2 regions of the Rhizobium sp. CB3090 genome follow, and region 1 is predicted to be linked to the other one. Evidence: predicted binding sites of a transcription regulator. Region 1 holds the regulator's gene; the other holds the start of a gene.
What was found. The regulator HrcA, encoded in region 1, represses chaperone genes, less so after heat shock. The targets are predictions, from matches to a motif close to GTTAGCACTCNCNNNNNGNGAGTGCTAAC.

Region 1 (15,909 bases):
TTCCTGCTGATCGTCTGGGGCCAGACCCATATCGCCAGTGGTCTGGCCTCCATCCTCAACGCAACGACACCGCTCTTCGCCGTCGTGGTGGCGCACTTTCTGACGACGGACGAGAAAATGACCGGCAATCGCCTGATCGGCGTTATCGTCGGTTTTGCCGGCGTCGCACTGATGATCGGCCCGTCGGTGCTGAGCAGCCTCGGTTCGAATGTGCTGGCCCAGCTCGCCGTGCTGGGCGCCGCCTTCTCCTATTCGCTCGCCGGTATTTTCGGCCGCCGCTTCCGTCACATGGGTCTTGCGCCCATCATCCCCGCCGCCGGACAGGTGACGGCCTCGACCATCCTGCTGTTGCCGGTTGCGCTTCTGATAGACCACCCTTGGACGCTCAGCATGCCCGCGACGGAAACCTTAGTGGCACTGGCCGGCCTGGCGATCCTCTCGACCGCGATTGCCTATGTCCTGTTTTTCCGCATCCTGGCGACGGCAGGCGCCACCAATCTGATGTTGGTCACCTTCCTTATTCCCGTGAGTGCCATACTGCTCGGCGCGCTAATTCTCGGCGAACAATTGCAGCCGAAGCACTTTATCGGCATGGCGATGATTGCGGTCGGCCTTGCGGCGATCGACGGGCGATTACTCGCTTTCAGGAGACGAAGCGTAGCGGCGGAATAGGATGCACCTTTCGCCTTTTCAGCACGCCAGATCGGCGACCACGGAATCGAGGATCAGCATGCCCGCCGGTGTACAGCGCAGGCGGGAATTGCCGAGACGCTCAATGAAGCCATGCTCCAGCAAGAGCTGCTCGCGCTTCGGATCAGGCTCCCTGCCGGAGAGCTGCTGCCAGCGCACGAGATCGATCCCTTCTTTCAGGCGCAGGCCCATCAGCAACAACTCGTCGGCCTGCTCGTCGAAGCCGAGCATTTCCTGATCGAGGACGCCGTGGCCGTCGCGCTCGACCAGCTCCAGCCAGCTTTCCGGCTTTCGCTCGGTGGACGTCGCCAGTTTCTTCGGGCCCTGGGTCAGCCGGCCGTGGGCACCGGGGCCGATGCCGGCATAGTCGCCATAGCGCCAATAGGTGAGATTGTGGCGGCTCTCCGCGCCGGGGCGCGCGTGGTTGGAAACCTCATAGGCCGGCATGCCTTCGCGCTCGGTGATCTCCTGCGTTGCCTCATAGAGCAGCGCCGATTGGTCGCCATCCGGCACGATCAGTTTGCCGGCCTTGTGAAGCCCATAGAAGGGTGTGCCTTCTTCGATGGTCAATTGATAGAGCGAGAGGTGATCGACGGCGTAGGAGATCGCCTCCTTCAGTTCTCGCTCCCATTCCTCGACGGTCTGGTTCGGGCGGGCATAGATGAGGTCGAAGGACATGCGCGGAAAGATTTCGCGCGCCAGCTTGATCGCCTTCAGCGCATCGGCGACGTCATGAAGACGGCCGAGAAACTTCAGGTCGCGGTCGTTCAGCGCCTGCACGCCCATGGAAACGCGATTGACGCCTGCCGCACGATAGCCGCGAAAGCGCTCGGCCTCGACACTCGACGGATTGGCCTCCATGGTGATCTCGATACCGTCAGGCACATGCCAGGTCCGGGCAATGCCGTCGAGGATCGTGGCAACCGTCTCCGGCTTCATCAGTGACGGCGTGCCGCCGCCGAGAAAGATGCTGGTCACAGTCTTGGGGCCGCTGATTGCCCGCATCGTCGCCATCTCTTTCAGAAAGGCGGCTGCGAAACGTTCCTGATCGACCGGTTGATGGCGGACGTGGCTGTTGAAATCGCAGTAGGGACACTTGGCCGCGCAAAAGGGCCAATGCACATAGACGCCGAAACCGGGTTCGCCGGTATCCGGTAGCAATTGCGCCCCGCGCATCAGGTCCTGGGTATCTACGATTTCCACGGGGTTAGCTTATGCCTCCAGGCAGGTTTCGACAAAGGTCTTGAAGGCGCGGGCGCGATGCGAGAGAGCCTGCTGATCGCCATGCTTCCAGCCATGCTTTTGTCCGGCGCTCATCTCGCCGAAGGTGGTGTCATACCCCTCGGGCTGGAAGACCGGATCGTAGCCGAAGCCCTGGGTGCCGCGCGGCGGCCAGACGACGGTGCCCTCGACTTCGCCGCGGAAAAACTCGGTATGCCCGTCCGGCCAGGCAAGGCAGAGAACACTGACGAAACGCGCCGTGCGGCTCTCCGGCGAGGTGGCGCCGGCCTTTTCCAACGCAGTCTCGACCTTCTGCATTGCCATTGCGAAGTCGCGCGTACCGTCAGGCTTTTCCGCCCAATTGGCCGTATAGACGCCGGGATCGCCGCCAAGCGCATCGATCACCAGGCCGGAATCGTCCGATAGCGCTGGCAGACCGGAGGCATGCGCAGACGCGAGCGCCTTGATCGCGGCATTTTCCTCAAAAGTCGTGCCGGTCTCGTCCGGCTCGATGAAATTGAGATCGGCGGCAGACTTGGCAGCAAAACCGAGTGGGCCGATCAGGTCTCGAATTTCCTGGATCTTGCCGGCATTGTGGCTGGCGACGACGATGGTCTTGGTATCGAGCTTGCGCATATCCTGTCCTGTCAGATGCCCCAGATGCTGGTTTCGGCGCATTCCAGGCTGTTGCCGGCCGGGTCGCGGAAATAGATCGAGCGGCCGCCACTCGGCCAGTGAAAATCGGCTTCGATATCGACCCCGGCAGCCTTCAGCTTTTGCGCCATGGCTTCGATGTCGTTGCCGCTGACACGGAAGCAGACGTGACCATGGCCTTTCGTACCATGCGGCGGCACGGGCAGGGCGCCCGGTTCATGCGGCTTGACGGTTTCCGCGCTATTGAAGATCAGCAGCACGCCCGGCCCGCAGCGATAGAAAACATGGCGGTTGCCGCCGCGCGAGATCTTCTGCAGTCCGAGAATGCCGCCATAGAAAGCCTCAGCCGCATCGAGATCGTCCGCATAAAGCGCGGTTTCGAGGATACTTTCGATATGGGGCTGGGTCATGACCTTCTCCCCTCGGGGAGCTGCCAAACAGCCTTACGGTGCAACGCCTCCTCAACCCGCGCTATGCGCGGCCTTCTCCCCGTTGGGGCGAAGGTGTATCCGCCGCGTCTCCTGTCCCGACCGCCATCATCGCCAGGAGAAGTTTTGAGAGCGGATATAGAAGCAAGCCGCACGATGCGCATTTTCCAATATCCTCAGGCAATCGCCTGCTTCTGCAGCTCCACCAGCTCGGCAATGCCGTTCTTGGCGAGGTGCATCAGGGTTGTGAATTCTTCTTCGCTGAAAGGCGTGCCTTCGGCCGTGCCTTGGATTTCGACAATGCCGCCGGCGCCGGTCATGACGAAATTGGCGTCGGTCTCGGCGGATGAATCCTCGAGATAGTCGAGATCGATCACCGGTTGGCTGGCGAAGATGCCGCAGGAAACGGCGGCGATATGATCCTTCAGGACACGGTCCGTCTTGATCATATTGCGGCTTTCCATCCACTTCAGGCAGTCGTAGAGGGCGATCCAGGCGCCGGTGATCGAGGCCGTGCGGGTGCCACCATCGGCCTGGATGACGTCGCAGTCGAGTGTAATCTGGCGCTCGCCCAGCGCCTGCAGGTCGACGACAGCGCGCAGCGAGCGGCCGATGAGGCGTTGTATCTCCTGCGTGCGGCCGCCCTGCTTGCCGGCAGCGGCTTCGCGCTTCATGCGCTCGCCGGTGGCACGCGGCAACATGCCGTATTCGGCGGTGATCCAACCCTTGCCGCTGTTGCGCAGCCATGGCGGCGTTTTTTCTTCCAGACTCGCCGTGCAGAGCACATGGGTGTCGCCGAATTTGACCAGGCAAGAGCCTTCCGCGTGCTTGGAAAAATTGCGCTCAAATGACACTTTGCGCATCTGGTCGGTTTTTCTGCCTGAAGGCCGCATTCTGCTCTCCTGAAAGTTTATTGACCGCTTCTACGATCCACTGGCGGCTTTTGCAAAGGAAAAGCAGGCCGAAGGGCCTTGTCGTGGCAGCGTTGGCATTTTTCCCTTTTGCCATTGCTAACTGAATGATTATATTTTGACCAAGGCTCAACAGAACGGATTTGACAGCGAAATGGGGTTCACGACATCGTCGGTTTCGGATGCCATTGCAGCGCTGGACGAACGCTCGAAGGAAATCTTCCGCCGTATCGTTGAAGGCTATCTTGAAAATGGCGAACCGCTCGGCTCGCGCAATCTCTCGCGCTTGCTGCCCATGTCTCTTTCGCCGGCCTCCGTGCGCAACGTCATGAGCGATCTGGAAGAGCTCGGTCTCATCTATTCACCGCATATCAGCGCTGGCCGGCTGCCGACGCAGGTGGGCTTACGGTTCTTCGTCGACGCTTTCATGCAGGTCGGCGATCTCTCTGCGGAAGACCGCGCCACCATCGATCGTCAGGTGCGCGGCAGCAATCGCGACCAGCCGATGGAATCTGTCATGACCGAGGCGAGCCGCATGCTTTCGGGTATTTCGCGCGGCGCCGGACTGGTGATCACTTCGAAGAGCGACCCGGTGCTGAAGCATGTCGAATTCATCCGCCTGGAGCCCACCAAGGCGCTGGCCGTGCTCGTCGGCGATCACGATCAGGTGGAAAACCGCATCATCGAACTGCCGGCCGGCGTTACCTCCTCGCAGCTCACGGAAGCGGCGAATTTCCTCAATGCCCATATGACCGGCCAGACACTGCCGGAGCTGCGCCGTCAGTTGCAGACGTTGAAAGAGAGTGTGCGCCAGGAACTCGACATCCTGTCACATGAACTCGTCGAACGCGGGATCGCCGTCTGGTCCGGCGACGGAGATGACGGCAAACCGACGCAGCTTATCGTGCGCGGCCGCGCCAATCTATTGGCCGAAGTGGGCGGTGCTGAAGATCTGGATCGCCTGCGCCTGTTGTTCGACGATCTCGAAAAGAAGGATAGCCTGATCGAGATCCTGAATCTGGCCGAAAGCGGGCCGGGCGTGCGCATCTTTATCGGCTCGGAAAATAAGCTCTTTTCGCTCTCCGGCTCGTCACTGATCGTTGCGCCTTATCGCGATGACGACGACCGTATCGTCGGCGCCGTCGGCGTCATCGGGCCGACACGGCTGAATTATGCCCGCATCGTGCCCATGGTGGACTATACCGCCCAACTGATTTCCAGGCTGTCGCGGCCAGGGATGTGACGAAAGCCTCTGGAGAGCGGGCATCCTTTGAATGTCTAAGTTCGTTTCAGTCGGGTAGCAGGGTTCCCGATCCGCCCATCTCCGCCGGCATGTCCTTTTGTTTCGGCAGACCGTCCCTCAGGTGCAGCACGGTGTTCTCGTAGTTGACATGAAGCATCGGCTGAAAGTCGAGAGTTGGAATGATGGCGGCGTAGACATCGGTTACGCCCCACAGGGGATGTTCGGTCAACAGATGGCCGCCGCAAATCCTGCACCATTTGCGCAGGCTTTTTGCGCTTCTCTGGTAGCTGCCGATGTGGTCGGCCCCCTTGGTGATATGCACGGCGTCCGGCGGCCAGAGCGAGAAAGCATTGACCGGCCCCGCCGACCACTCCCGGCAGGAGTCGCAATGGCAATAACCCATCGCCACCGGCTCGCCACTGACTGCGATTTCCACCGCGCCGCAGAAACATTTGCCCGAATGGGACTGGCTGCTGGACATGGACGCACCTCATGTCGCGTTGAAACGGCCCCGACTATACCCGGAAAGGGTCTTCCATAGTAGAAGCTCCAACGGGGGAGGCTTTTCACCCGATTGGTATTCGGGCAAATAGGACCGGATTGCCGGGAAATGCCTGTTCTTCGCGACAAAGCCTTGATTTTTTCCGGCCAAACCTCGATATCGGGCTCATTCAAAAGACAAAGCAATTCGGAGACCGTCATGATCGACGAAACAACGAAAACCGGACCTGACGCCACGGCGACTGACAATCCCGCGGACTTTGCGCAAGAGGCTGTGGAAACCGCGGATGCGGCCCAGCCTTCGCAGCCGGATCCGGTCGAGCTGCTTAAGGCCGAAAATAGCGATCTGCGTGACCGCTATCTGCGCCTTGCCGCCGAAATGGACAACTTGCGCCGTCGCACCGAGCGCGATGTGAAGGACGCCAAGTCCTATTCCGTCGCCAGCTTCGCCCGCGACATGCTCGCCGTGGCGGACAATCTGCGCCGCACGCTGGAAGCCATTCCGGCTGAAGCCCGTGCCGAAGCCGATGCCGGCCTGAAGACGCTGATCGAAGGCGTGGAAATGACCGAACGCTCCATGCTGTCGGCCTTGGAGCGCCACGGTGTCCGCCAGATCGAGCCGGTCGGCCAGAAGTTCGATCCCAATTTCCATCAGGCGATGTTCGAAGTGCCGAACGCTGAAGTGCCGAACAATACCGTCGTGCAGGTGGTGCAGGCCGGTTTCGTCATCGGTGAGCGTGTTCTGCGCCCGGCCATGGTCGGCGTTGCCAAGGGCGGTCCGAAGGTTGCCGAGATTTCCGAACCGGGCGCCAACAGCCCGTTCGACGAAAAAGACGCCTGATCTGCAAATCGTGCTTAAAAGAAGAGCCGGATGACCTCGTCATCCGGCTCTTCTTTTTATCAGCGTTTAAGCCCGCGTCGGTCTGTCAGGCCGCGTTGGACGCCTGCTCTTCATTGAGGAAGGCATAGATCGCCGAGGCGGAATCGGTGGCGCGCAGCTTGGCGACAAGATCCTGGTCGCGCAACACGCGGGCAATGCGCGACAGCGCTTTCAGATGATCAGCGCCGGCGCCCTCGGGGGCGAGCAGCAGGAAGACGAGATCGACAGGCTGGTCGTCCAGCGCTTCAAAGTCGACGGGCGCTTCCAGGCGCGCGAAAATACCAATGATGGATTTGATGCTGGTGAGCTTGCCGTGCGGAATGGCGATGCCATTGCCGACGCCGGTAGAGCCCAGACGCTCCCGCTGCAGCACGACGTCGAAAATCTCGCGCTCGGGCAGTCCGGTCAATTTGGAGGCTTTGGCTGCCAGCTCCTGAAGCAATTGTTTTTTGGAATTTGCCCTCAAGGCGGGGATGATCGCATCTTGGTGCAGCAAATCTGCCAATGCCATTCTCTTTATCCTTCGTGTCGCCGAGATCCGATGACGGAGGAGCGGCGGCCGGCTGATACAGCGCGGGGCCGTCGCTCATCTTCTTTTCTCAGCCCTTGATATTGGCTGCGTCGATCCAGCCAATGTTGCCGTCCTGGCGACGGTAAACGATATTCAAATGTTCCTTGCCGGGGCTGCGGAAAAGCAGCAGCGGCTCGTCGGTCATGTCGAGCGCCATCACGGCGGTCGCGACCGACATGGTCTTTAGCTGTTTCGTGCTTTCGGCGACGATCGCCGGCGCGAAATCGGCTGGGACTTCGTCGTCGTCGTCCGGAACACCGTCCATGACGGTATAGGCGACTTCGGCGAGGCCATTCGTGTGGTTGCCGGCCTGATGATCCTTGAGCTTGCGTTTGTAGCGGCGCAGGCGCTTTTCAATGCGCTCTGAGGCAGCGTCGAACGCCAATTGCGGGTCCATCGCCTCTCCGGCAGCATGCAGGACGACGCCACTGTCGAGATGAAGTTTGCAGTCGGCTGCGAAGCGGGAACTGGATTTCTGGACCGTCACTTGGCCGGAATACCCTCCGTCGAAGTATTTCGTCACGGCCATACCGATCTGGTCTTCAATCCTTTGGCGGAAGGAGTCACCAATTTCCATATGTTTCCCGGAGACACGCACACTCATGGAGTTTCCCTTCTTGTAGCGGTTATTGGGCGCGCCAGTTTACGCCAAGCCTCAAGCTCATCCAAGCACTTCACGCAGTCAAAGACAAATTGCGTTTGTCAGGCGCCCTGGGGATGGTGGGGATAAGTTCATGGCAGTGATGTCCTGCACCGATTGCGGCGGGCTTCTAGCTCCGCCATATCGGAAAGTCAACAGAATCTTAAGGATCTGTCAGGAGACCCGCAGTCTGCGGTTGAGACCGGCAATTGCTAAAAGGCGGCTACCTTCGCCAGCGCGCGCTTCTCCCGGCGGCGCTGTACCGAGGAGGGGATGTTCATCGCTTCACGGTATTTTGCAACTGTACGACGAGCAAGCTCGATGCCGCCCTTCTTTAGCGTATCGACGATGTCGTCGTCGGAGAGCACGGCCTCCGGGCTCTCCTGCGAGATCAGCAGGCGAATCTTGTGACGCACGGCCTCGGCCGAATGGCTGTCGCCGCCCTCGACAGCGCCGATCGAGACGGTGAAGAAGTATTTGAGCTCGAACAGGCCGCGCGGTGTCAGCATGTATTTGTTCGAGGTCACGCGGCTGACGGTCGACTCATGCATCTTGATGGCATCAGCCACGGTCTTCAGATTGAGCGGCCGCAGATGATCGACACCGTGCACGAGAAAGGCATCCTGCTGCCGGACGATCTCGCTTGCCACCTTCATGATCGTCTTGGCGCGCTGATCGAGGCTGCGCGTCAGCCAATTGGCATTCTGCAGACATTCCGACAGAAAAGCGTGATCCTGGCTCGTCTTTGAGACGGAGGCGAAATAGGACTGGCTGACCAGGACGCGCGGCAGCGTATCCGGATTGAGCTCCACCAGCCAGCCACCGTCGGAGGACGGCCGCACCACGATATCGGGCATGATCGCCTCGGATATGCCGGTCTCGAAGCCGCTGCCCGGCTTCGGGTTCAACTGGCGGATCTCCGCCATCATGTCGAGCAGATCTTCCTCGTCGACGCCGCAGAGCCGCTTCAACGTGGCGAAATCGCGCCGGGCAAGAAGTTCGAGGTTGTGGATCAGCCGTTCCATGGCGGGATCGAAACGGTCCTTTTGGCGGAGCTGGATCGCCAGGCATTCGCTAAGAGAACGGGCAAAGACGCCGGGAGGGTCGAGCAATTGCAATGCGCCGAGCACGCGCTCGACATCCGCAACGGCGGCGCCGAGGCGCTCCGCGGTGTCATTCAAATCGGCCTGCAGATAGCCGGCATCGTCGAGCTGGTCGACAAGATGCTGGGCAATCAGCCGGTCGGCCATGCTGGGCAGGGAAAAGGGGATCTGTTCGTTCAGGTGGTCGCGCAGCGAAATCTGGCCGGCGACGAAATCGTCGAGGTCGTAGCTTTCGCCAGCTTCGCCGCCGGGCATGGATTTCCACTGGCTGAGCAGCTCCGGCGCATCCGCACGCTGCGGGCTGCCGTCATCGGGAAAGACATTGCTGAAATTGGTATCGAGCTCATCGCTCAGTCGGTCGGCATGGCCGGTATTTTCGCTCTCGTACCAGTCGCTGGCGAGATCGCCGTTATGACGGTCATCGTCGCCATGGCTTTCATCCGCCGCCTCGAATCTTTCGTCCTTCGCCTCGCGGTCACCACCGCTGCCTATATCCTCGTCATTTGACGTAAATTCGAGCAGCGGATTTTTTTCGACTTCCTGAGCAATGAATTGGGTGAGCTCGAAATGCGTCATCTGCAGCAACTGGATGGATTGCATCAGTTGCGGTGTCATCACCAGGCTTTGGCTTTGGCGCAGGAAAAGATTGGCCGATAATGCCATGGCGGACGCGAAACTCCCCTTCCTCTCTTCGGGAATCCGCGTTCTTCGCTATGAAAAATCCGCAAAATTCCAACTGGCCCAAAAATTGCTTTTTTATTGGGTTTGGTCAAGCGGAACTGTCACGGGATGGTGAATTTCCGGAGTGCTACGCTCTCCGGTAAGGCAGGGGAGCGCCCCGGTTCAACCGCAGCTTTTTAAAGGCTGAAATTGTCACCGAGGTAGAGCTTACGCACTTCCGGATTGCTGACGATGTCGTTGGCCCTGCCATGGGTCAGCACCTCGCCGGCATGGATGATATAGGCGCGGTCGATGAGGCCGAGCGTCTCGCGGACGTTGTGATCGGTGATCAGCACGCCGATGCCGCGCGCCGTCAGATGATGCACGAGATTCTGGATGTCCGCGACCGAGATCGGATCGACGCCCGCAAAAGGCTCGTCGAGCAGCATAAAGGTCGGGTCGGTCGCCAGTGCGCGGGCAATTTCCAGACGCCGCCGCTCGCCGCCGGAGAGGGCGATCGCCGGCACCGTGCGCAGATTGCGGATGTGGAATTCCTCGAGCAGCTCGTCGATCTTCCGCTCGCGCTTCTTCTTGTCCTTTTCATGGACTTCGAGCACGGCGCGGATGTTCTCTTCCACCGTCAGGCCGCGAAAGATCGAGGCCTCCTGCGGCAGATAGCCGACGCCCAGGCGAGCGCGGCGGTACATCGGCATCGAGGTGACGTTGTTGCCGTCGATCTCGATCGTGCCCTCATCGACCGGCACCAGTCCGGTGATCATATAGAAGCATGTCGTCTTGCCGGCACCGTTCGGTCCGAGCAGGCCAACGGCCTCGCCACGCCGCACGACCAGCGAGACGCCGTTGACGACGCGCCGCGTGCGGTAGGTCTTGGTGAGGCCGCGCGCAATCAGGGTGCCCTGATAACGCGCTTTGTCCGCGGCCGCCGTGCCGGATGCCGCAGTGCTCGATCCGGACGCGCCGGGCAAGGTGGGTGTGGTCGATATCGTCACGAGAAGACCGGGATCAGTTCTTTTTTTGCTGTTGCTGCTGTACTTGCTGCGATTTCGGATCGAGCTGAATCTGGACGCGACCCCCACAGGCATCCAATTGCGCTTCACCCGTGGCCATATGCACGGTGAGCTGACAGCCGGTGAATACGTTCGGCCCGTCGGTCAGCACGACCTTCTGGCCCTTGAGAATGGCAAGCTGGTTGGCCATGTCGAAAGAGCCGTCATCCGCCGTCGCCGTCTGCGTGCCTGAAACGAGATAGACTTTGTCGGTGACCAGAATGTGGTCGATATCGGCATTGCCCGAGACCAGCGACTGGTTTTGCTGCTTGGCGGCGGTTGCGACCGGATTTTCGGTTGCCGGCTTGGCATTGGCATCGGCAGGCTGCTTCTTCTTGTAGAAGACCGTCATCTTGCCCGCCTGCATCGTCGTGGTGCCCTGAACGACCTTGACGTTGCCGGTAAAGACCGCCTGGCTTTCCGCATCATGAATCTCCAGCTTGTCGCTTTCGATCTGGATCGGCTGATCCTTGGAAAGCTTCAGGCCAGGCATGTTGCTCGTCGTTGCCTGGGCGCCCGCTTCTGTCGCCGCAAAAATTGCAAGTGCGCTAAAGGCGCAGAGAAGGCCTGCCTTGCGCAGTCCAGAGTTGAAAAGAGAATGTCGCCAATCGTTTGTCATGAACCGCCCGGCTGTTGCTCGCTAGCTGAATTATGGAGTCCGGCTGGTTCGATATGCATCTGAACCTGCCCGTCGAATTCGATTACGCTCCCCTTATCCGTCATCTTGAGCGACTGTGCAACAACCGACATGCCCCCTCTGTAGATTGCAACCTGATCCTGGCTGGAGAGGTCACCCTTCTTCACGTCGAGGAAGGCCGTCCTGAACTCTGCGCGCAGGCCGTTGTCCATCAGAATGGTAAAGGGTGCGGTGAGCTTCAGCGTGTCGGCCTGGCGATCGAAATCCGCGCTTTGGGCCGTTACGTGCGCAATCACCTGGCTGTTGACCGGCATGGAGGCCTTGATGGTCTTGAGCGTGATCATATTGGGATTCTTGATATCCTGCAGCGCCTTTTCGGCGAGCATGGAATAATTGATGCCGTCCTTGTTGCGGCCGGCGATGGCGGGACGCTCCATCACGACCTTGCCGTCTTCGATCCTGGCGCCCTCGATCTGAATGTTCTCCGGCAGATATGCGCGCACGACCGAAACCGCGATGAAGATCAGCGAGACGATCAACGCAGCCACAGGAAGCAGGATCTTCAGCTTTCTCACGCGCGCAGAATGAAAGATCGCGTCCTTATACGCGTTTCTTTCTGGCGCGGAGCCGATCGCCTGGCCGGAGGTCTCGATAGTTTTGAGCATGCAACAGGTCCGTCTTCTCTGATCCGGAAAAACACGTTCAAGTCATGCCAGACTGTGCCAACAAGCCTGGCAGATCGTTTCGCATTATTGCATTGGCTTGCCAATATGGATTTTTTTCTGCAACAAGCAATTTTAGCGAAAAAATATAATACGCTGCCGTTTCGTCCGTCGGTTATCGCCCTATCTGACGAAACGCTTCATGGAAAGCCTGGACACAATCTCGAAAATTGAAGTGGATTTTCGCGAAGGATTATGCCCGTTTCAAGATGTTGGTATATCCGGTTCGTTGTGTATCCGATTCATGACAAAGGGAGAGATAAGGCGTTATGGACAGTTCTGCAATCGCAGATCGGCGGCAATTGCGCCGCAAGCTTGGCTTTTGGCGCGTCATTGCCGTTCTTCTCCTGGTGGCGCTGGGCTTTGCGCTTTATCGTTTCGCGGCCGGCGATCTACCCTCCATACGCGGACCGCAGATCGCCCGCGTCAAAATTTCCGGCCTTATCCTGGATGACACCGAGCTTTTGGAGCGGCTGAAGAAGATCCAGGACAATGATCAGGTCAAGGCGTTGATCGTCTCGATTTCATCGACCGGCGGCACGACCTATGGCGGCGAACGTATCTTTAAGGCCATTCGTGCCGTTGCCGCGAAGAAGCCCGTGGTCTCCGATATCCGCACCGTAGCAGCGTCTGCCGGCTACATGATCGCGACGGCGGGTGATGACATTGTCGCCGGCGACACGTCGATCACCGGCTCGATCGGCGTCATCTTTCAGTATCCGCAGGCGAAAGAGCTGCTCGACAAGCTTGGCCTCTCGCTGGACGAAATCAAGTCGGCGCCGCTGAAGGCCGAGCCATCGCCATTCCATCCGGCGAGCGAAGAGGCCAAGGCGATGATCCGCAACATGGTCATGGACAGCTATGGCTGGTTCGTCGATCTCGTCGCCGACCGTCGCAAATTGCCGCGCGACGAGGTGCTGAAGCTCGCGGATGGCAGCATCTTCACCGGCCGGCAGGCATTGCAGAACAAGCTGATCGACACCCTCGGCGGCGAAGACGAAATCCGCGCCTATCTCGACACGCGCAAGGTCAAAAAGGACTTGCCGATCGTCGATTGGAAGGCAGAGGACAAAACCTCATCCTTCTTTTGGCCGAGCGCCGCTTCTTGGTTGCTAAATCGTCTCGGTTATGATGATTTTATGAAGGGAGAGGATCTCCAGAAAATTATGACAGAGAAGTTGTTTCTTGACGGCCTGCTTTCTGTTTGGCAGGGTGCAGCTAATTGATAAATCAATGATTTAAGGGGGCAACCGTGATTAAGTCGGAATTGGTGCAGATTGTGGCGGCACGTAACCCGCATCTCTACCACCGCGATGTCGAAAATATCGTCAACGCTGTCCTCGACGAGATCACCGATGCGCTCGCTGCGGGAAATCGCGTTGAACTACGCGGTTTCGGCGCTTTTTCCGTCAAGAACCGGCCCTCGCGCTCCGGTCGCAACCCGCGTACGGGCGATACGGTGTTCGTCGAGGAAAAATGGGTTCCCTTCTTCAAGACTGGCAAGGAGCTGCGTGAGCGCCTGAATCCCGGCGCCGGCGACGAAGAAGACGACAATTAATCATCGTTTTTGGCGGATACTCTTCGCGAACGTCCCCGGTGGACATGCCCGGTGGACATGACTGCGCCGTGACCGGGTGGCACTTGAACTTGGCCCGGTCTGTCTTATTCTGCGGCTATAGGCGATAGGAGTGCATTGCACGGATGCGCCTGGACAAAGGAGCGTTCGCAATGACCAAGAAGATCATCAACCTGCTGATATTGCTGCCGCTCGGCATTATCCTCATCATCTTCTGCGTCGCGAACCGCCAGTCCGTCACGCTGGCGCTCAATCCGTTCAGGCCCGAGGATCAGGTGCTGTCGCTGAGCGCGCCGCTGTTCGTGCTGCTGTTTGTCGCGTTGATCATCGGCATGCTGGTCGGCGCGGCGGTTACCTGGTTCAATCAGGGCAAACACCGCAAGCTTGCTAGGAGCCAATCGCGCGAGGCCGTGCGCTGGCAGGCGGAAGCCGACAAGCACCGCAATCGGGCCGAACAGATCGCCGGCCAGCTTCCATCGAAATAACTGCTCCGAAGTAACTATTCGCCGCGGAGCTGCATGTCCTTGTAATCGCCCTCTGGCGACGATCCGTCGCCGATAATCGCGAAACCAAGGCTGCGGTAAAAGGCGATGGCGCGGGTATTCTTCACCAGGCATTTCAGCCGGTAGCGCCGCTGGGGCCAATCCGGCAGGGCGGCAAGCAGAGCCTTGCCAGCGCCACGGCCCTGGAATTCGGGCAGAATGTAGAGCATGTGGATGAAATCGTCCGGTTCCCATAACGTCATGAAGCCGGCAATGGTCCCGTTTCGATCCTCGCAGACGAAGACGTGTTCGCCGGGTGTCTGACCAACGAAATCCTCGCTATGGAATTTGCCGGGGTCCACCCAGAGAAACGTCATGCGCCGCACACGGAGATAGATGTCGGCGAGAACGTCGGTATCCCGCTGGTATGCCGGTCTGATGGTCCAAATATCTGGTTTCGACGTCATGAGCGGTCTATGGCGGGTCGGATGACGATCGCAATCAAGCGCTGGCTTGGCCGTTGAGGGCCGCAGTGAAATCGGCGAAGAATTGCTGAGCCAGTTTCTTGGCACTGGAATCGACCAACCGCGAGCCGAGCTGGGCGATCTTGCCGCCGACCTGGGCCTTGGCCTCATAGCGCAGGATCGTCTCGCCGCCTTCCTCTTCCAGGGTAACATCGGCCCCGCCTTTGGCAAAGCCGGCAATGCCGCCCTTGCCTTCGCCGAAGATCGTATAGCTCTCCGGCGCATTGATGTTGGACAGCGTCACTTCACCGCTGAAGGAAGCGGAGACCGGGCCGATCTTCAATTTCACCGTTGCCGTCAGCTCGGTCGGCGAAATCTTGTCCAGGCTCTGACAGCCGGGGATGCATTGCTTGAGAATATCGGGGTCGTTCAATGCGGCCCACACGACGTCCCTCGGTGCGGCAATCCGTTCTTCACCGGTCATATCCATGCGCAACCCTCCCGATCTGGCATTTCGTCCCGAGATAATCGCAGATCGGAAAGCGCTTTGCCAAGTGGCGGCCAGATGCTATTTGCACGCACATATCAATTTTGAGACAAGCATGGTGAAACAGAAGGAACGCCGGCCCGGTTCGAAACCCGCGGGCGGCCCCGGCGCAAAGCCCCAAAGGGATGTCCGGCGTGACGCGCCGCTGAAGACCGGCAAGCCGCCGGCGAAGCCCGCACGTGATGCCGGCCCGAGGTCGGCGCCGGCCGCGCGCGACCGCGACGGGCGGATGTCAGAGCCGCGGGTTACGGCGGCTATCGCGGTCACGTCCGAACGCCCGTTGATCACCCGAAACGGCGAGCGTCCGGTGGAGCGCGTGCCCGTCATCCTCGAATCGCTGGGTGCCGGGGATTTCCACCTGATCGACAGCGGCAACGGGTTGAAGCTCGAGCAATACGGTCCCTATCGCATCGTCCGGCCGGAGGCACAGGCGCTGTGGCAGCCATCGTTCGCCGCCCATGTCTGGGACAATGCCGATGCGATCTTCACCGGCGATACCGATGAGGACGGCATGGGCCGCTGGCGGTTTCCGCGTGAAGCGCTCGGTGAGACCTGGCCGCTGCAATTGCTCGGCATCGATTTTCTCGGCCGCTTCACCGCCTTCCGCCATGTCGGCGTCTTCCCGGAGCAGATCGTGCACTGGGCCTGGATGAAGGAACAAGTCGAAGCCGCAAAGCGGCCGCTGAAGGTGTTGAACCTTTTCGGCTATACCGGTGTCGCTTCGCTGGTCGCTGCTGCTGCCGGCGCCGAAGTCACCCATGTCGACGCCTCGAAGAAGGCGATCGGCTGGGCGCGGGAAAACCAGGCGCTCGGCCGCATGGAAAAACTGCCGATCCGCTGGATCTGCGAAGACGCCATGAAATTCATCCTGCGCGAGGAACGGCGCGGCAACAAATACGACATCATCCTGAC
Region 2 (15,909 bases), 350 kb from region 1:
GCATCCTTCATCACCTCCTGCGGTGAGGTGACATTGCCCTTGGACTTCGACATCTTCTCGCCCTTCTCGTCCATGGTGAAACCATGCGTGAGAACGGTGTCGTAAGGCGCGCGGCCGCGCGTTGCGGCGCTTTCGAGCAGCGACGAATGGAACCAGCCGCGATGCTGGTCCGAGCCCTCGAGATAAAGGTCAGCCGGCCATTTCAGGTCCGGACGGTCTTCCAGCGTGAAGGTGTGGGTCGAGCCCGAGTCGAACCAGACGTCAAGGATGTCCATGACCTGCGTCCAAGGCTCGTTGGCCTTTTCACGAAGGAAGCGCTCGCGCGCACCTTCGGCGAACCAGGCATCAGCACCTTCCTGTTCGAACGCTTCGAGGATACGGGCATCGACGCCGTCATCCTGCAGGATCTGACCTTCCTCGTCCACGAAGATGCAGATCGGCACGCCCCAGGCGCGTTGGCGCGACAGAACCCAATCCGGGCGCTGCTCGATCATGGCGCGCAGGCGGTTCTGGCCGGCTGATGGCACGAAGCGCGTGTCGTCGATCGCCTTCAGGGCGCGCGAGCGCAGCGTCGTGCCGTCGGCAAGGTCCTTGTCCATATAGACGAACCATTGCGGCGTGTTGCGGAAGATGACCGGCTTCTTCGAGCGCCAGGAATGCGGATAGGAATGCTTCAGCCGTCCGCGCGCGAAAAGCGTGTTCGTCTCAATCAGGGCCTTGGTGACCAGCTCGTTGGCATTGCCCTTTTTGCCGTTGTCGTCCATGACGCGACCGCCCTCGAAGCCGGGGGCATCGGCGGTGTAGAAGCCAGCATCATCGACCGGGAACGGGATGCGCGTGGAGATCCCACGCGCTTCAATCTGGCGGGCATGGCTCGTCCAGGCGTCAAAGTCCTCACGGCCATGGCTGGGAGCGGTGTGCACGAAGCCAGTGCCAGCATCGTCGGTCACGTGATCGCCGTCGAGCAGCGGAACTTTGAAGTCGTAGCCGAGCGAAGCCAACGGATGGGCGCAGATGCTTGCGCCGAGTTCGTCGGCGGCGACGTCGCGCAGGCGCTTGAACTGCAGCTTCGCCTTGGCGAAGGATTCCTCGGCAAGATTGTCGGCAAAGATCAGCTTTTCGCCCGGACGCGGGCCGAAATCATTGGCAGCTTCCGTCACTTCATAAAGGCCGTAGGACACCCGGGAAGAATAGGAGATCGCCCGGTTGCCGGGGATCGTCCAGGGTGTCGTGGTCCAGATGACGACGAAAGCACCGGCAAGTGCAGCGGGACCTTCGACGACGGGGAACTTCACCCAAATCGTGTCGCTCTCGACATCGGCGTATTCGACTTCGGCTTCCGCGAGCGCCGTGCGTTCGACCACCGACCACATGATCGGCTTGGAGCCGCGATAGAGCTGGCCGCTGCGAGCGATCTTCAGGAGTTCGCCGGCAATGCGAGATTCCGCATGGAAGTTCATCGTCAGATAGGGATTGTCGAAATCGCCCGTGATACCGAGGCGCCTGAACTCCTCGGACTGGATCTTGATCCAGCCGGCGGCGAAGTCACGGCATTCCTGGCGGAATTCGTTGACCGGAACCTCGTCCTTGTTCTTGCCCTTCTCGCGGTACTTTTCCTCGATCTTCCACTCGATCGGCAGACCGTGGCAGTCCCAGCCCGGAACGTAATTGCTGTCATAGCCGCGCATCTGGAACGAGCGGGTGATGACGTCCTTCAGGATCTTGTTGAGCGCGTGGCCGATATGGATGTTGCCGTTGGCATAGGGCGGGCCGTCGTGCAGTACGAATTTTTCGCGCCCGGCGGCCGAAGCGCGCAGCTTCTTATAAAGGTCCATTTCCTGCCAGCGTTTGACCAGCTCCGGCTCCTTCTGCGGCAAGCCGGCGCGCATCGGGAAGTCGGTCTCGGGCAGGTAAAGGGTTTTCGAATAGTCGATCTTTTCAGCGGTATCGGTCATTGTTCTGACAATTGCCTCGGCGTTTCGGGCGTTTTGCGCCGGAAAGGCGCAGCCATATGGGGATTTTTCGGCGGCGGAAAGCGCCTCGGGAACAGGCGCCCAAAACCCGGACCTTCCGGCAGCTTACAGCGCGCGGAAGGCCGGGCCAATAATTCGTATCGATGGGCTCAGCCGAAATTGGGTCATGGTTGGCGGTTCATAGGCGCTTTTTGTGTGGAAAGAAAGAGGGATCAGCCGCCGCAAGGCATAGAAAAGCCGCCGACGTTTCCGCCTGCGGCCAATCGGCGCCGGCCCAATCAGACCTCTGTGGCTGCCCGTGCCGGCGTGACGGCGTTCACGATCACCGCCACGACGATGTTGGCGATGAGCGCCAAAAGGCCGATGTAAACCGTAAACGGCGCTCCGCCGAGGCTGAGCGCCTGCAGCGGCTTCAGCCCGTTGATCCAGACGAGATAAGTGCCGCCAAAGAAGCCGACGAACCAGCCGGCGAGCAGGCCCGGCGTGCGGAACCAGTTGGAATAGAGACCGAAGACCAGAGCCGGCAGCGTTTGCATAATCCAGATGCCGCCCAGCAATTGCAGGTCGAGTGCAAACTGCGTCGGCAGGAAGATGATAACCAGCAACGCGCCGATCTTGACGATGAGCGACGTTACCTTTGCGACCTTGGCCTCACCTTCTTCGCTGACCTCAGTGTTGACATAGGCCCTCCAGAAATTGCGTGTGAAGAGATTGGAGGCACCGATACTCATCACGGCGGCGGGGACCAGCGCGCCGATCGCGATGGCTGCATAGGCGAAGCCGGCAAACCAGCCCGCAAACAGCGTCTTGAACAAGGCCGGCACGACATCATTAGGGCTATCGAGTTTCAGGCCGGCGGCATGGCCCATATAACCGAGCAGGGCGAGAAGGCCGAGCAGCAGCGTATAGGCGGGCAGCAAGACGGCATTCTTGCGGATCGTCTGGCCGCTGTTGGAGGCGAAAATGCCGGTCAGCGTATGCGGGTACATGAAGGCGGCAAGCGCCGAGCCGAGCGCCAGGGTCGCATAGGCGACATACTGGTTGCCGGCGAGCAGCAGACCACCTGACCCCTTGGCCTGGAAGGCGGCATCGGCTGCGGCGAACACATTGGCATAGCCACCCAGCTTCGCTGGGATGAGGGCGACGGCAGCAATCACGACGATGTAGATCATGATGTCCTTGACGAAGGCGATCAAGGCTGGCGCGCGCAAGCCAGCCGAATAGGTGTAGAGCGCCAGGATGATGAAAGCAACGGCGAGCGGGACCTCGCCATGAAGCCCTAGGGCTTTGAAGACCGTGGTCATACCGACGAGCTGCAGCGCGATATAGGGCATGGTGGCAATGACGCCGGTGATCGCCACCGCCAATTCGAGTGCGCGCGAACCATATTGACCATGCACGACATCGCCCGCCGTGACATAGCCATTGTCCTTGGCTCGCTTCCAGAGAACCGGCATCACGATGAAGACGAAGGGATAGACGATAATCGTATAAGGAAGAGCGAAGAAGCCGTAGGCGCCGACTGTGTAGACAAGTGCGGGAACGGCGATCACCGTATAGGCGGTGTAAAAGTCGCCGCCGACCAGGAACCAGGTGATCCAGGTCCCGAAAGTACGTCCTCCGAGGCCCCATTCATCGATACGGGCTAGAGTCTTCGGCCGGCGCCAGCGCGCGGCGACAAAACCCATGACGGTGACGAGCGCGAAAAAGAAGATGAAGACCGCGAGTGCGGACGTGTCGGTCTCAGTCGTCATGGCGCATGCTCCGATAGGCGATCCAGGTCAGGAAAGCGGTGATCGGCACCCAGGCGAGCTGATACCAATAAAAGAAGGGAAAACCCAGGACGACCGGGTCATGGCTGTTGTAGAAGGGGACCCAGAGCAAGCCGATATAGGGAATGACGAGCAGCCAGCAGGCCACTGTTCCAAAACCTTTATCCATTTTGAGCGCCTTTCGGAGATTTGGCGCGGCAATCCGCACCTCGTTCCCCATAGGAACTAGCGCAGCCGGTGGTCGGCTCAAGGCACAAAGATGTTGCGGTGCGGCAGGTTTTCGGCCTGCAATCCTTTGAGCAACATCAAGAAAAGGCGATGAAGCGATCGATATCCCCGAGGGGGCGGACGCCGGCGAGCAGCGCCCTCGCCTCCTCTTCGTCCTTCCTGATCTGGGCGACCAGCGGATCCAGGCCGTCGAACTTCAGTTCGGGCCGGAGATAGCCGAAGAAGGAGACGGAGCAGATCTGGCCATAGAGGTCGCCGCTGAAGTCGAAAACGAAGGTTTCGAGCAGAGGCACCCCATTGTCGGTCACCGTCGGGCGCCGGCCATAGCTGGCGACGGCATCGCGAATGACACCGTCGGCGGCGCGGAAGCGCACGGCGTAGATGCCGGCCTTTAACTGCGCCTCAGGTGGCAAGCGCATATTGGCTGTCGGGAAACCGAGCGAGCGGCCGAGTTTTTCGCCACCGATGACTTCTGCCTCTACCGTGTAGCGATAGCCGAGCAGACCAGCGACCTCCGCCACCTCGCCTTCCGCAAGCAGCTCCCGGATACGGCTTGACGAGACCACCTCGGCATTTTCATCGCGGTAAGCATCGATCAGCGTGACGCCGAAACCGTTTTTACTGCCGGCATTCATCAGGAAGGCCGGACCGCCCTGGCGATCATGACCGAAATGGAAATTGAAGCCGGTGACGACTTCCGACGCATGCAGCCAGTCGATCAGAATCGAATGGACGAATTCGTCGGCGGAACGCTGCGAAAAGGCCCGGTCGAAGGGATATTCGATGACGGCATTGAAGCCGATCGCCTCCAGCAGGCGCGCCTTCAGCGGGGCCGGTGTCAGACGGAAAACCGGCTGATCGGGCTTGAAGACGGTTCGCGGATGCGGCTCGAAGGTCAGCACCAGTGCCGGCACGCCGCGCTCCCTTGCGATCTCCAGCGCGCGATCGAGCACGGATTGATGGCCGCGATGCACGCCGTCGAAATTACCGATGGCAATGACGCCGCCTTTGAGATTGTCCGGCAGCGGTTCACGGGTTTCATTGCGATGGAAAACGGTCATCGGTACCACTCCCCTCAGACAAGGCGCGGCATCCACCACTTTGGCGACGCCTGTTCGCGCGCCAGAAAGGCGCCAAGCGCTGCCTCGTCGGTGTGACCGTCGACGGCATATTCGCGAGCATGAATGCCATGGCTTATATAAAGAAGATCGAGGCCGTAATCGAGCGCGCCGCGCACATCGGTCGGTATGCCGTCACCGATCGCGACAACGCGCGACAAAGGGAATTCGCCGCGCGCTTCGCGGGCAGCAGCAATCGAGGCATCGTAGATCGGCTGGTGCGGCTTGCCGGCGATCCGCGTCTCGCCGCCGAGCCGATCGTAATAAGCGGCCATGGCGCCGGCGCAGGGGATCATACGGTGGCCACGCTCGACGACGAGATCGGGATTGGCGCAGATCAGCGGCACATTACGGGCCGCCCAGGCCTTCAGCATGTCGGTGTAATCGTCGGGTGTCTCGGTTTCATCATCGAAAAAGCCGGTGCAGACGATGCTTTCGGCTTCTTCGGCCTCGACGCGCACGACATCCAGCCCTTCGATGATGGCGATGTCGCGCTCGGGACCGAGCAGAAATACCTTTTTCGGGCCCTCGGCAATCAGGCGGCGGGTAACATCGCCAGAGGTGACGATGCGGTCATAGGCGCTGTCGGGGACGCCGATCTCCCGGAGCTGCTGGACAACCTTCGGCGCCACGCGGGGAGAATTGGTGATAAGGACGACCGTCAGTCCTTCTGCGCGTGCAGCTTCCAGCGCAACCGGCGCGTCCTTGTAAACGGAGACGCCGTTGTGCAGCACACCCCAGACGTCACAGAGCGCAACGTCATAAAGTTTGCCGATCTCGCGGAAGCTTTCGATACGCTTGCCCATGCAGTCCTCGTGGTCAAAGAAATCACGGGCTGACATTGCAAACCGGCCAGCAAATTACAAGAGCGGTGCGCAGGTTTTTGCATTGCACACGGCCCAGACGGCAAGCTGGGGCAAAAGGCAGATTTTCGGCTCAGCGGACCAAAAAAAGAACGGCGTTTTCACAATGAGATATGAAACAGAATTGGCTTGCGCCGTTAATCATCCGCAAACAAGCCGGGCAGCGCTGCAAAAAATTCACAGTGCTGTTCTTGACTCGCCCAGAAGCCACCCCTAAATCACCGTCCGCTAGCACTCGCTGAAGCAGAGTGCTAACAAGAGCCCATACGGATCCCCCGCTGATCCGTGAATGTCATTTGATCGAGGGATTAGACAATGGCAAGCACCAATTTCCGCCCCCTTCATGACCGTGTCGTCGTTCGTCGCGTCGAGTCGGAAGAAAAGACCAAGGGTGGCATCATCATTCCGGACACCGCTAAGGAAAAGCCGCAGGAAGGCGAAATCGTCGCCGTCGGCTCTGGCGCCCGCGATGAATCCGGCAAGGTCGTAGCACTCGACGTCAAGGTTGGCGATCGCGTGCTGTTCGGCAAGTGGTCCGGCACCGAAGTCAAGCTCAATGGCGAAGACCTTCTGATCATGAAGGAAGCCGACATCATGGGCATCATCGGCTAATCCGGCCGGTTTCCCTTTTCCGATAAAGCTGACGGGCCATAAACCCGGACAACGCGAATTCAGGAGTTTCAAACATGGCAGCTAAAGAAGTAAAATTCGGCCGCAGCGCCCGCGAAAAGATGCTTCGTGGCGTCGATATCCTCGCTGACGCAGTGAAGGTAACGCTTGGCCCGAAGGGTCGTAACGTCGTTATCGACAAATCCTTCGGCGCTCCGCGCATCACCAAGGACGGCGTCACCGTCGCCAAGGAAATCGAACTCGAAGACAAGTTCGAAAACATGGGCGCCCAGATGGTCCGCGAAGTTGCTTCGAAGACCAACGACATCGCCGGCGACGGCACCACGACCGCAACCGTTCTTGCCCAGGCCATCGTTCGCGAAGGCGCCAAGGCCGTTGCTGCCGGCATGAACCCGATGGACCTGAAGCGCGGCATCGATCTCGCCGTTGCTGAAGTCGTCAAGGATCTCCAGGCCAAGGCCAAGAAGATCAACACCTCGGAAGAAGTCGCACAGGTCGGCACGATCTCGGCAAACGGCGAAAAGCAGATCGGTCTCGATATTGCTGAAGCCATGCAGAAGGTCGGCAACGAAGGCGTCATCACGGTTGAAGAAGCCAAGACGGCTGAAACCGAACTCGAAGTCGTCGAAGGCATGCAGTTCGACCGTGGCTACCTCAGCCCCTACTTCGTAACCAACCCGGAAAAGATGATCGCCGATCTCGAAGACGCGTTCATCCTCCTGCACGAGAAGAAGCTCTCGAACCTGCAGGCCATGCTCCCGGTTCTCGAAGCTGTCGTTCAGACCGGCAAGCCGCTCCTCATCATCGCTGAAGACGTCGAAGGCGAAGCTCTCGCAACGCTCGTCGTCAACAAGCTGCGCGGTGGCCTCAAGATCGCTGCCGTCAAGGCTCCGGGCTTCGGCGATCGCCGCAAGGCCATGCTGGAAGACATCGCCATCCTGACGGGCGGCACTGTCATCTCCGAAGATCTCGGCATCAAGCTTGAGTCTGTCACCCTCGACATGCTCGGCCGCGCCAAGAAGGTCTCGATCTCCAAGGAAAACACCACGATCGTCGACGGTTCGGGCGCCAAGTCCGACATCGAAGGCCGCGTTGCCCAGATCAAGGCTCAGATCGAAGAAACCACCTCCGACTACGACCGCGAAAAGCTGCAGGAACGTCTTGCCAAGCTCGCTGGCGGCGTTGCCGTCATCCGCGTCGGCGGCTCGACGGAAGTCGAAGTGAAGGAAAAGAAGGACCGCATCGACGACGCCCTCAACGCGACGCGTGCTGCCGTTCAGGAAGGCATCGTACCGGGCGGCGGCACCGCTCTGCTGCGTTCTTCCGTCAAGATCTCTGCAAAGGGTGAAAACGACGATCAGGAAGCCGGCATCAACATCATCCGTCGCGCTCTGCAGGCTCCTTGCCGCCAGATCGCTGAAAACGCTGGTGATGAAGCCTCCATCGTTGTCGGCAAGATCCTCGACAAGAACGAAGACAACTTCGGCTACAACGCTCAGACGGGCGTCTACGGCGACATGATCACCATGGGCATCGTCGACCCGGTCAAGGTCGTTCGCACGGCTCTGCAGGATGCAGCTTCGGTTGCTTCGCTGCTGATCACCACCGAAGCCATGATTGCCGAGCTGCCGAAGAAGGATGCCCCTGCTGGCATGCCGGGCGGCATGGGCGGCATGGGCGGCATGGACATGATGTGATAGGCCATCGGCCAATCACAGGAATGTCCATAAAGCTTCGCCCATGCATCTTTGATGCTTCAGGCCGACAAGCGGCCTGAAGTGGCGGCATGGACATGATGTGATAGGCCATCGGCCAATCACAGGAATGTCCATAAAGCTTCGCCCATGCATCTTTGATGCTTCAGGCCGACAAGCGGCCTGAAGTGGCGGCATGGACATGATGTGATAGGCTCACGCCTCATCTCATGATCTATTCCGGCATCCGGAATTGACGAAGGGCGGCTCTCGGGCCGCCCTTTTTATTTATGTTGAACCGGCTGCCGCGCAAGATTCAAGAGACTTTGCAACTATGCAAATTTGTGCAAATTGCCCCATTGCCGTTTTTATAAAAGCCCCTATAAAGCGCAGCGCAATGATGTTCGGGGGATTGTTGCAGAGCACGTAAATTTTACTTGTTTTCGACACGCGCTACCCGCGGGCGAGCATAGTCATAACCTTTTATATAGATTGCGCGCGTAGAATCATTACTTGAAGTGACTTGATAAATTGAATTGACGATCCGGAAGCACGCCTGGCGTGAATGGGTTCGGCGAAGAAGGGGCTTCGCCGGTCCTTAGCTGTGCAATATGCGGAGCGGCGCTCCGTCCCATAATGCATGAAATTCGATTGAAGCGCGCGCAGGGGAACCCGCGCCTCAGGGTGGGGAATACCTTGTTCAAGATCGCCAAAGCCAATCTTGCTGCACCTTTCGCTCCGGGGTCGTTGGAGTTTAATGGACATGACCCTGATCTTCTGGCGCAGTTCTGCGTCTCAGAGGGCTGGACCGGCGATTTATCGAGCGGCATCATCAAGCTTGGTCAATGGGGCACCATGCTGCACGGATTGACCTCGTCCGAATGCGGCCTGTTGAGCCTGATGTATTGCTACGAAGCCCATGACCGCGCCCGCATCCTCGACCTGTTCGAGCAGGCGGCGACCACATCCTCCAGTTTCTGCTACTCCACCACAGCGCTCGGTGTCAGCGGGCATCGGCAGCCGATCTTCTGCGTCGGCGAATCGATCGGCACCGAGGGAAAACACGCCGGCAGCATGGTGGGCGTCTTCCTTTTTCCGCGCTTCAAACTCGAGCCGGGCAGCCAGTTGGCGACCCGGCAGTAGTACCCTGAACGCGAACACTCGCTATCAATCCCGCTTCGGAATATTCAATCCGCGCTGGCTCGCCGGGCGGGCGATGGCGCGTTCAAGCCAATCCATGACCGTGGGGAAACTAGCGAATTCGAGAACCTCGCGGCCACCATAAAAGACGTCGACGCCCCGGACCCACGGGAACGTGGCAATATCGGCGATGGTGTATTCGTCGCCCATGATCCACTGCCGGCCCTTCAGGCGGCCTTCCAGGACGCTCAACAGGCGCTTGGACTCATCGCGGTAGCGCTCTACCGGATAGGGGTTGTTGGCAACCTTGTCGGCGGCGAATTTGAAGAAGTGGCCGAACTGTCCGAACATCGGGCCTATTCCGGCCATCTGGAAGAACACCCACTGCAGCGTTTCATAACGTCCGGCAGCGTCCCTGGGCATCAGCTTGCCGGTCTTTTCGGCGAGATAAACGAGGATGGCACCGGATTCGAAGAGGCCGATCGGCTTACCGTCAGGGCCGTTGGGATCGATGATTGCCGGAATACGGCCGTTCGGATTCAACGACATGAATTCCGGCGATTTCTGATCGTTGGTGCTGAAGGAAATCAGATGCGGCTCATAGGCAAGGCCGAGTTCTTCGAGCGCAATCGATACCTTGACGCCGTTCGGTGTCGGCAGCGAATAGAGCTGGACGATATCCGGATTGCTGGCAGGCCACCGCTTGGTGATTGGAAATGAAGACAGATCGGCCATCGGGCCTCCTTCGCAAGATCATGATTTGACGAATGAATTCGCGCCAACGACGAATAAATTCGCGTCAACATAGCCAATATGGAGCATATGGGAAGAGTGCCGCGACGAAGAGATTGTTTAATAATTGTGAACTAATCGTGCGCTTTTGTTTATCTTTCCAATTTCACCGAAATCGCGAATAAGGATTCCAGAAATCGTCACCCGGCACCGACACCTTTACTGGAGACCGTCATGTCCAACACCAATAACATCATCATCCTCGTGGCGCGCATCCTGCTCGCCTTCATGTTCATCTTCGCCGGCTTCGGCAAGCTGACCGATCCGGCTGGCACCGCAGGCATGATCGCCGGCGCCGGCATGCCGGCGGCTACGCTTCTCACCTATCTCGCTGGCGCCTTCGAATTCGTCACCGGCGTCTGCGTTCTCGTCGGCTTCCAAATCCGCATCGTCGGCTGGCTGCTCGCTCTGTTCTGCGTCTTCACCGGCGTCGTCTTCCATCTGCCGCCGGTCAACGTTCCCGATTTCCCGGCCGCTGCGAACGGCTGGATCAACGGCCTGAACTTCGTCAACTTCCTGAAGAACGTCACGCTCGCCGGCGCCTACGTCATGCTCGCCACCAACGGCCCGGGCGTCTATTCGCTCGACGCACGCCGCGGCGCCTACGCAGCCGCCTGATTGTCCAAGACCTCCCAAGCATTCAAAGCTCGCCGGTTTCCCGGCGGGCTTTTTTCGTATCATTGCACGGTGCAGGAAATATCAGAGCGCAGAGCGCACGGCATCGATGATGCGCTGAACCAAAGGATCGCTCTCGTGGCTCTCCTTGCGCGCGCGGACGAGGCAGGCTTCTGAGCGCAGGATGGTGCCGTCGGAAAGCACCTTCAGATGGTTCGCCTTCAGCGTCGAGCCGGTCGAGGTGATGTCGACGATGATATCTGCAGAGCCGGCGGCAGGTGCTCCTTCCGTGGCGCCGAGGCTTTCGACGATGCGGTAGAGCTGAATGCCGTGCTGGCTGGAGAAGAACTGCTGCGTCAACCGCCAATATTTGGTGGCGATCGTCAGCCTGCGGCCGCGCCGCGCGCGGAAATCGGCGGCGACATCGCCAAGATCGGCCATGGTATCGACATCGAGCCAGATATCCGGAACGGCAACCACCACATCCGCATGACCAAAACCTAGGCGAGCGCAGAATTCGACGCGCCGATCAGCATCGGCCAATCCCTCGCGCACCAGATCTTCGCCGGTGACGCCGAAATCGACGCTGCCATTGCCGATCTCGCGCGAGATTTCCGAAGCGGAAAGGAAAGCGACCTCGACATCGTCCCAGCCTTCGACACGGCCGCGATACGAACGGTCATTGCCGACGGCAATGATGGGCATGCCGGCGCGCGCGAAGATATCGGAGCAGTCGTCCTTCATGCGGCCCTTGGAGGGAAGCGCAATGGTGATCGTCATCAGGCGGCCCTCGCAGTTTCGATCCGGTCGAGCCAGATCGCGAAGCCGACGGCTGGGATGTGGTCCTTCGCGCCGAGCAGCGTCAGCAATCGATCGAAGCGTCCGCCACCGGCGAGCACCGCCGGCGATCCTTCCACCATCACCTCAAAGACGAGGCCAGTGTAATAGTCCAGCGGGCGGCCGAAGGCGGCGCGATATTCGATTCGGGCGGCATCGACCCCGGCATTGGCAAGAGCCGTAACGCGGGCGTCGAAACGCTCAAGCGCAGTGCCCAGCTTCAGCCCGGCCGCATCGGCAAACCCGACCAGCGCTGAAGATGCGTCGGCGAGCGGCAGGCTGAGCGACAGGAACTCCTCCAGAACACGGAAAGCCGCATCGTCGAGATGGGTTTCCGAGAGGACCAGCTTTTCGCGGAGACGACGGGAAATCTCCAATGGCGAGCGGCTGGCATTGGTAGAGTAGCCGGTCGCCTTCATGGTGCTGTCGATATGCGTGACCAGCCCCTGCTCGTCGCCGCGCGTCAGAAAATCCAGCACATGCGGATCAAGGCCTGTCACCGGCTGCGGACTTGCAAGCCGCGCCAACAGCGCTTTGAGATGCGTCATATTGCCGAAAGCATGAATCAGCCGCTTCTGCCAGCCGGATGGCAGTCCGAGCGCTTGCACGACCGCCTCGAACACGGCTTGATCGCCGAGTGTCACGGAGAGCGACTTGCCCGGCACCAGCCGCTTGAGAATGCCGATGGCATCGCCAATGAGGCGGGCATCGGCGCCGGCGATATCGCGATCGCCAAGGTCCTCTATCCCCGCCTGATAGAATTCATTGCCGCCTTCGCGGCGCTGGCGAAAGATCTCGCCGAGATAGGAATAGCGCTTCGGGGTGCCCGTCGCGGTTTCGATATGGCGCAGACAGACGGGAATGGTGAATTCCGGCCGCAGGCAGAGGCTGGCGCCGGTCTCGTTCTCGGTCATGAAGATACGACGGCGTAGGTCTTCGCCCGCCATATCGAGGAATGGCTCGGCCGGCTGGATGATGGGCGTATCGACCCGTTCCGTTCGGCGGGCGGCAAACTCAGCAAGAAGGTCGTTGGAAAAATCGGGAAGGTTGATCAGGGGCATGGGATTGCCTCTCCCTTCTCCCCGCTGGGGAGAAGGTGCCCGCCCTTCGACGAACTCAGGGCGCGGATGAGGGGGCCGAGGAACGAAGTGACGAGAATCCCGAACGGTAAGCGAAGGATAGCTCTTCCGAGCCGCGAGCCCCCCTCATCCGACCCTTCGGGCCACCTTCTCCCCAAGGGGAGAAGGAGAAAGCGAGGTTGCCCGATCCACTCAGACATTGCCAAGTGCCCTCTTCTTATCTTCCGCCTGCGCCGCCAAAATCTCCTGCACCTTGGCCACCAGATCGGCCTCCGGCACTGTCTCCTGCGCAACGCGGGCCTCGCGCCAGCTTGCATTATCCTCGATCTCGCCGGAGAGGCGCTTGCCTTCAATCAGGTCCTTGAGCTGCACCACGCCCTGAGCGCGTTCGTCGCCACCCTGGATGATGGCGATCGGGCAGCCGCGGCGATCGGCGTATTTGAGCTGATTGCCGAACTTCTTCCAATTACCCTGGAACATCTCGGCGCGGATGCCGGCGGCGCGCAGTTGCTGCGTGAAGCGCTGGTAGCGGCCCATGGCCTCGATATCGCCATCCATAACGGTGACGAGCACGGGCTCGATCACTTCTTCCGTCCCGAGCTTGCCGAGATTCTTCAAGGCCGTCATCAGGCGCGACACGCCGATGGAAAAGCCCGTTGCCGGCACGGGCTGGCCCATGAAGCGCGAGACGAGCCCGTCATAACGACCGCCACCGCCGACCGAACCAAAGACGACCTTTTCGTCCTTTTCGTTGGTGACGTCGAACAGCAGCTCGGCCTCATAGACCGGACCGGTATAATATTCGAGGCCGCGCACGACGGAAGGATCGATCTTGATGCGATCGGAATGATAGCCGGCACTGGTGACCAGCGAACCGATCAGATTAAGTTCCTCGACGCCTTCGCTGCCCTTGGACGTGCCGGCGACAAGCTCTGCCAGCCGGACAGCACTTTCGGCATAATCCTTGATGCCGACGAAGAAGAGCACTTTTTCGATCTGATCCGCATCCAGCCCCGCGCCCTTGGTGAAGTCGCCGGACTCGTCCTTGCGACCCGGCCCAAGCAGCAGCGCCACGCCTTGCGGGCCGAACTTGTCGAGCTTGTCGATGGCACGCAGAACGTTCAGCCGCTGGGCGGCCTTGTCGTCGCCACCGAGGCCGATCGCCTCCAGCACGCCGTCCAGAACCTTGCGGTTGTTGACACGGATCACATAATCGCCGCGCTTGATGCCGAGCGCCTCCAGCGTGTCGGCCATCATCATGCACATTTCAGCATCGGCCTGTACGCCCGGCGCACCGACCGTATCGGCATCGAACTGCATGAACTGGCGGAAGCGGCCCGGGCCTGGCTTCTCGTTGCGGAAAACATAGCCCGCCCGATAGGTGCGGTAGGGGAGCTGAATCTCGTTGAAATTCTCTGCGACATGACGGGCAAGCGGCGCCGTCAGATCGTAGCGCAGCGACATCCACTGTTCGTCATCGTCCTGCAGCGAAAACACGCCCTCGTTCGGCCGGTCGCTGTCGGGCAGGAATTTGCCGAGCGCATCGGTATATTCGAACAGCGGCGTTTCGACGGGATCGAAACCATAATGCTCGTACACGGCCCGGATCTTGGCGGTCATTTCGTTGACGGCGCGAATATCGCTCGCCGAACGATCGACAAAGCCACGCGGCAGGCGGGCTTTGAGCTTTTGCGGTTTCTTTTGTTTATCGCTCATTTGCAGGATAATCCGGGTACGGGAACAGTGGCGGTTAACTAGCGGATAGCGCGGGATGCGGCAAGGATTGTTGTATGTTGCTGTCCGTCAAAACCGACAAAAGCGACAGAAGCAGATAACCGGGACGTAGAAGCCATGTCCTACGCGATCAGCCTGAAATGCACCAACAACACGGCGCTCCCCGTCCTCGATCTCTGGCGGCAAGCCAGCGCCTTCGAAACCGTGCCATCAATGCAAGGGCTGAGCTACCCTCCGCATCTGACCTTTGCCATTTACGAGGATATATCGCCCGAGTACCTCTGTGAGGCCGCCGGCAAGGCTTTTCATGACATTCCGGCGATTTCGGTGGAGTTCTCGGGCATCCGACACTTCAGGAACGATGTGCTGGTGCTTTGGGCGCGTCCGGTCGACGACAGCGCCTTGCGGCACGCCCACCATGCCATTCATCGGGAAATCGATCCCATCCTATCTCATGAGCATTACCGCCCAGACCACTGGCAGCCTCATTGCACGGTCGCGATGAAAATCCCGATGACATCGGCCGAATCGGCACTGACCTGGGCGGCGGAAACGCCGGCAAAATTTACCGTGACTTTCGATGTCGCCGATTGCGTGAGATTCCCTCCCGTCGAAATCCTGAGCGAGGTCAAACTGGCGCCACGATATGCTGCCAACCGTCGGTGAACGCGATTTCCGCTTGCCTTTTGCGACCACAAATTTAGATTTTTGCGCATGCGCTTCTTCGCGATCCTGACAATGCTCATTGCCTGGCTATTCTACGGCGCCATGCCGGCGCTGGCGAATTGCCCCATCTGCCATTCCGCGATGGCGATGCCGGCGGTATCCAGCGTGAGCATGCATGCCACCATGGCTGATATGCCCGGCATGAAGGATAACGCTTCCATGGCCATGCACAGCGACAAGAAACCGGACAATCCCTGTGCCGGCGGTATGGCGCATGTGCTTTCCTGCGCCGCCTGCCTGGCGATGGCGCCATCGCTTATGCTGGACGATGGCAAGGCTCTGGCATTCTCTTATCCGGCACCCGCGCATGGCCAACGGCTGCACGACTCCCGTCCAGCTCCAACCGCGCCGCCTCCCCGTTTCGCCTGACATTGCTGATTTCCATTCATCAACGAAGCGGACTTTTCCGCACAAGACTTCAGATGCCGTTCAAAACGGAAAGGAATTCTCATGCCTGTTTCAAAATCCATCATTCTCGCCGGCACTTTTGCTCTCGCTCTTGCCCTCCCCGCCCTCGCCGACGACATGTCCGGCATGGATATGAGCAAGCCAATGGGCAACCAGGGCGCATCCAGCAAGGCGTTCAACGATGCCATGGCTAAGATGCATAAGGATATGACGATCACCTATAGCGGCGATGCCGATGCGGATTTCGTGCGCGGTATGATCCCGCATCATCAGGGTGCCATCGACATGGCCAAGATCGAA

Region 2: the regulator HrcA is predicted to act here: its motif matches at 6,182-6,210, upstream of groES (co-chaperone GroES).

The regions. Positions count from the first base shown of each region.
Region 1 covers NZ_CP121662.1:3,987-19,895, forward strand. The annotation lists gene QA646_RS00020 (DMT family transporter) at 1-672, shown strand, start outside; gene hemW (radical SAM family heme chaperone HemW) at 691-1,866, opposite strand; gene rdgB (RdgB/HAM1 family non-canonical purine NTP pyrophosphatase) at 1,903-2,547, opposite strand; gene QA646_RS00035 (VOC family protein) at 2,559-2,975, opposite strand; gene rph (ribonuclease PH) at 3,170-3,886, opposite strand; gene hrcA (heat-inducible transcriptional repressor HrcA) at 4,059-5,147, shown strand; gene QA646_RS00050 (GFA family protein) at 5,194-5,628, opposite strand; gene grpE (nucleotide exchange factor GrpE) at 5,848-6,489, shown strand; gene ptsN (PTS IIA-like nitrogen regulatory protein PtsN) at 6,575-7,039, opposite strand; gene raiA (ribosome-associated translation inhibitor RaiA) at 7,128-7,703, opposite strand; gene rpoN (RNA polymerase factor sigma-54) at 7,952-9,505, opposite strand; gene lptB (LPS export ABC transporter ATP-binding protein) at 9,700-10,488, opposite strand; gene QA646_RS00080 (LptA/OstA family protein) at 10,526-11,188, opposite strand; gene lptC (LPS export ABC transporter periplasmic protein LptC) at 11,185-11,871, opposite strand; gene QA646_RS00090 (hypothetical protein) at 11,791-12,102, shown strand; gene sppA (signal peptide peptidase SppA) at 12,198-13,154, shown strand; gene QA646_RS00100 (integration host factor subunit beta) at 13,181-13,486, shown strand; gene QA646_RS00105 (LapA family protein) at 13,657-13,989, shown strand; gene QA646_RS00110 (GNAT family N-acetyltransferase) at 14,004-14,453, opposite strand; gene QA646_RS00115 (carbon monoxide dehydrogenase subunit G) at 14,488-14,940, opposite strand; gene QA646_RS00120 (class I SAM-dependent methyltransferase) at 15,056-15,909, shown strand, end outside.
Region 2 covers NZ_CP121662.1:357,406-373,314, reverse strand. The annotation lists gene ileS (isoleucine--tRNA ligase) at 1-1,955, opposite strand, end outside; gene QA646_RS01800 (sodium:solute symporter family protein) at 2,252-3,727, opposite strand; gene QA646_RS01795 (DUF3311 domain-containing protein) at 3,717-3,914, opposite strand; gene QA646_RS01790 (bifunctional riboflavin kinase/FAD synthetase) at 4,051-5,034, opposite strand; gene QA646_RS01785 (TIGR01459 family HAD-type hydrolase) at 5,049-5,897, opposite strand; gene groES (co-chaperone GroES) at 6,270-6,566, shown strand; gene groL (chaperonin GroEL) at 6,641-8,281, shown strand; gene QA646_RS01770 (hypothetical protein) at 8,915-9,421, shown strand; gene QA646_RS01765 (glutathione binding-like protein) at 9,446-10,153, opposite strand; gene QA646_RS01760 (DoxX family protein) at 10,385-10,828, shown strand; gene hisG (ATP phosphoribosyltransferase) at 10,910-11,605, opposite strand; gene QA646_RS01750 (ATP phosphoribosyltransferase regulatory subunit) at 11,605-12,723, opposite strand; gene hisS (histidine--tRNA ligase) at 12,934-14,457, opposite strand; gene QA646_RS01740 (2'-5' RNA ligase family protein) at 14,593-15,141, shown strand; gene QA646_RS01735 (hypothetical protein) at 15,190-15,570, shown strand; gene QA646_RS01730 (DUF305 domain-containing protein) at 15,652-15,909, shown strand, end outside.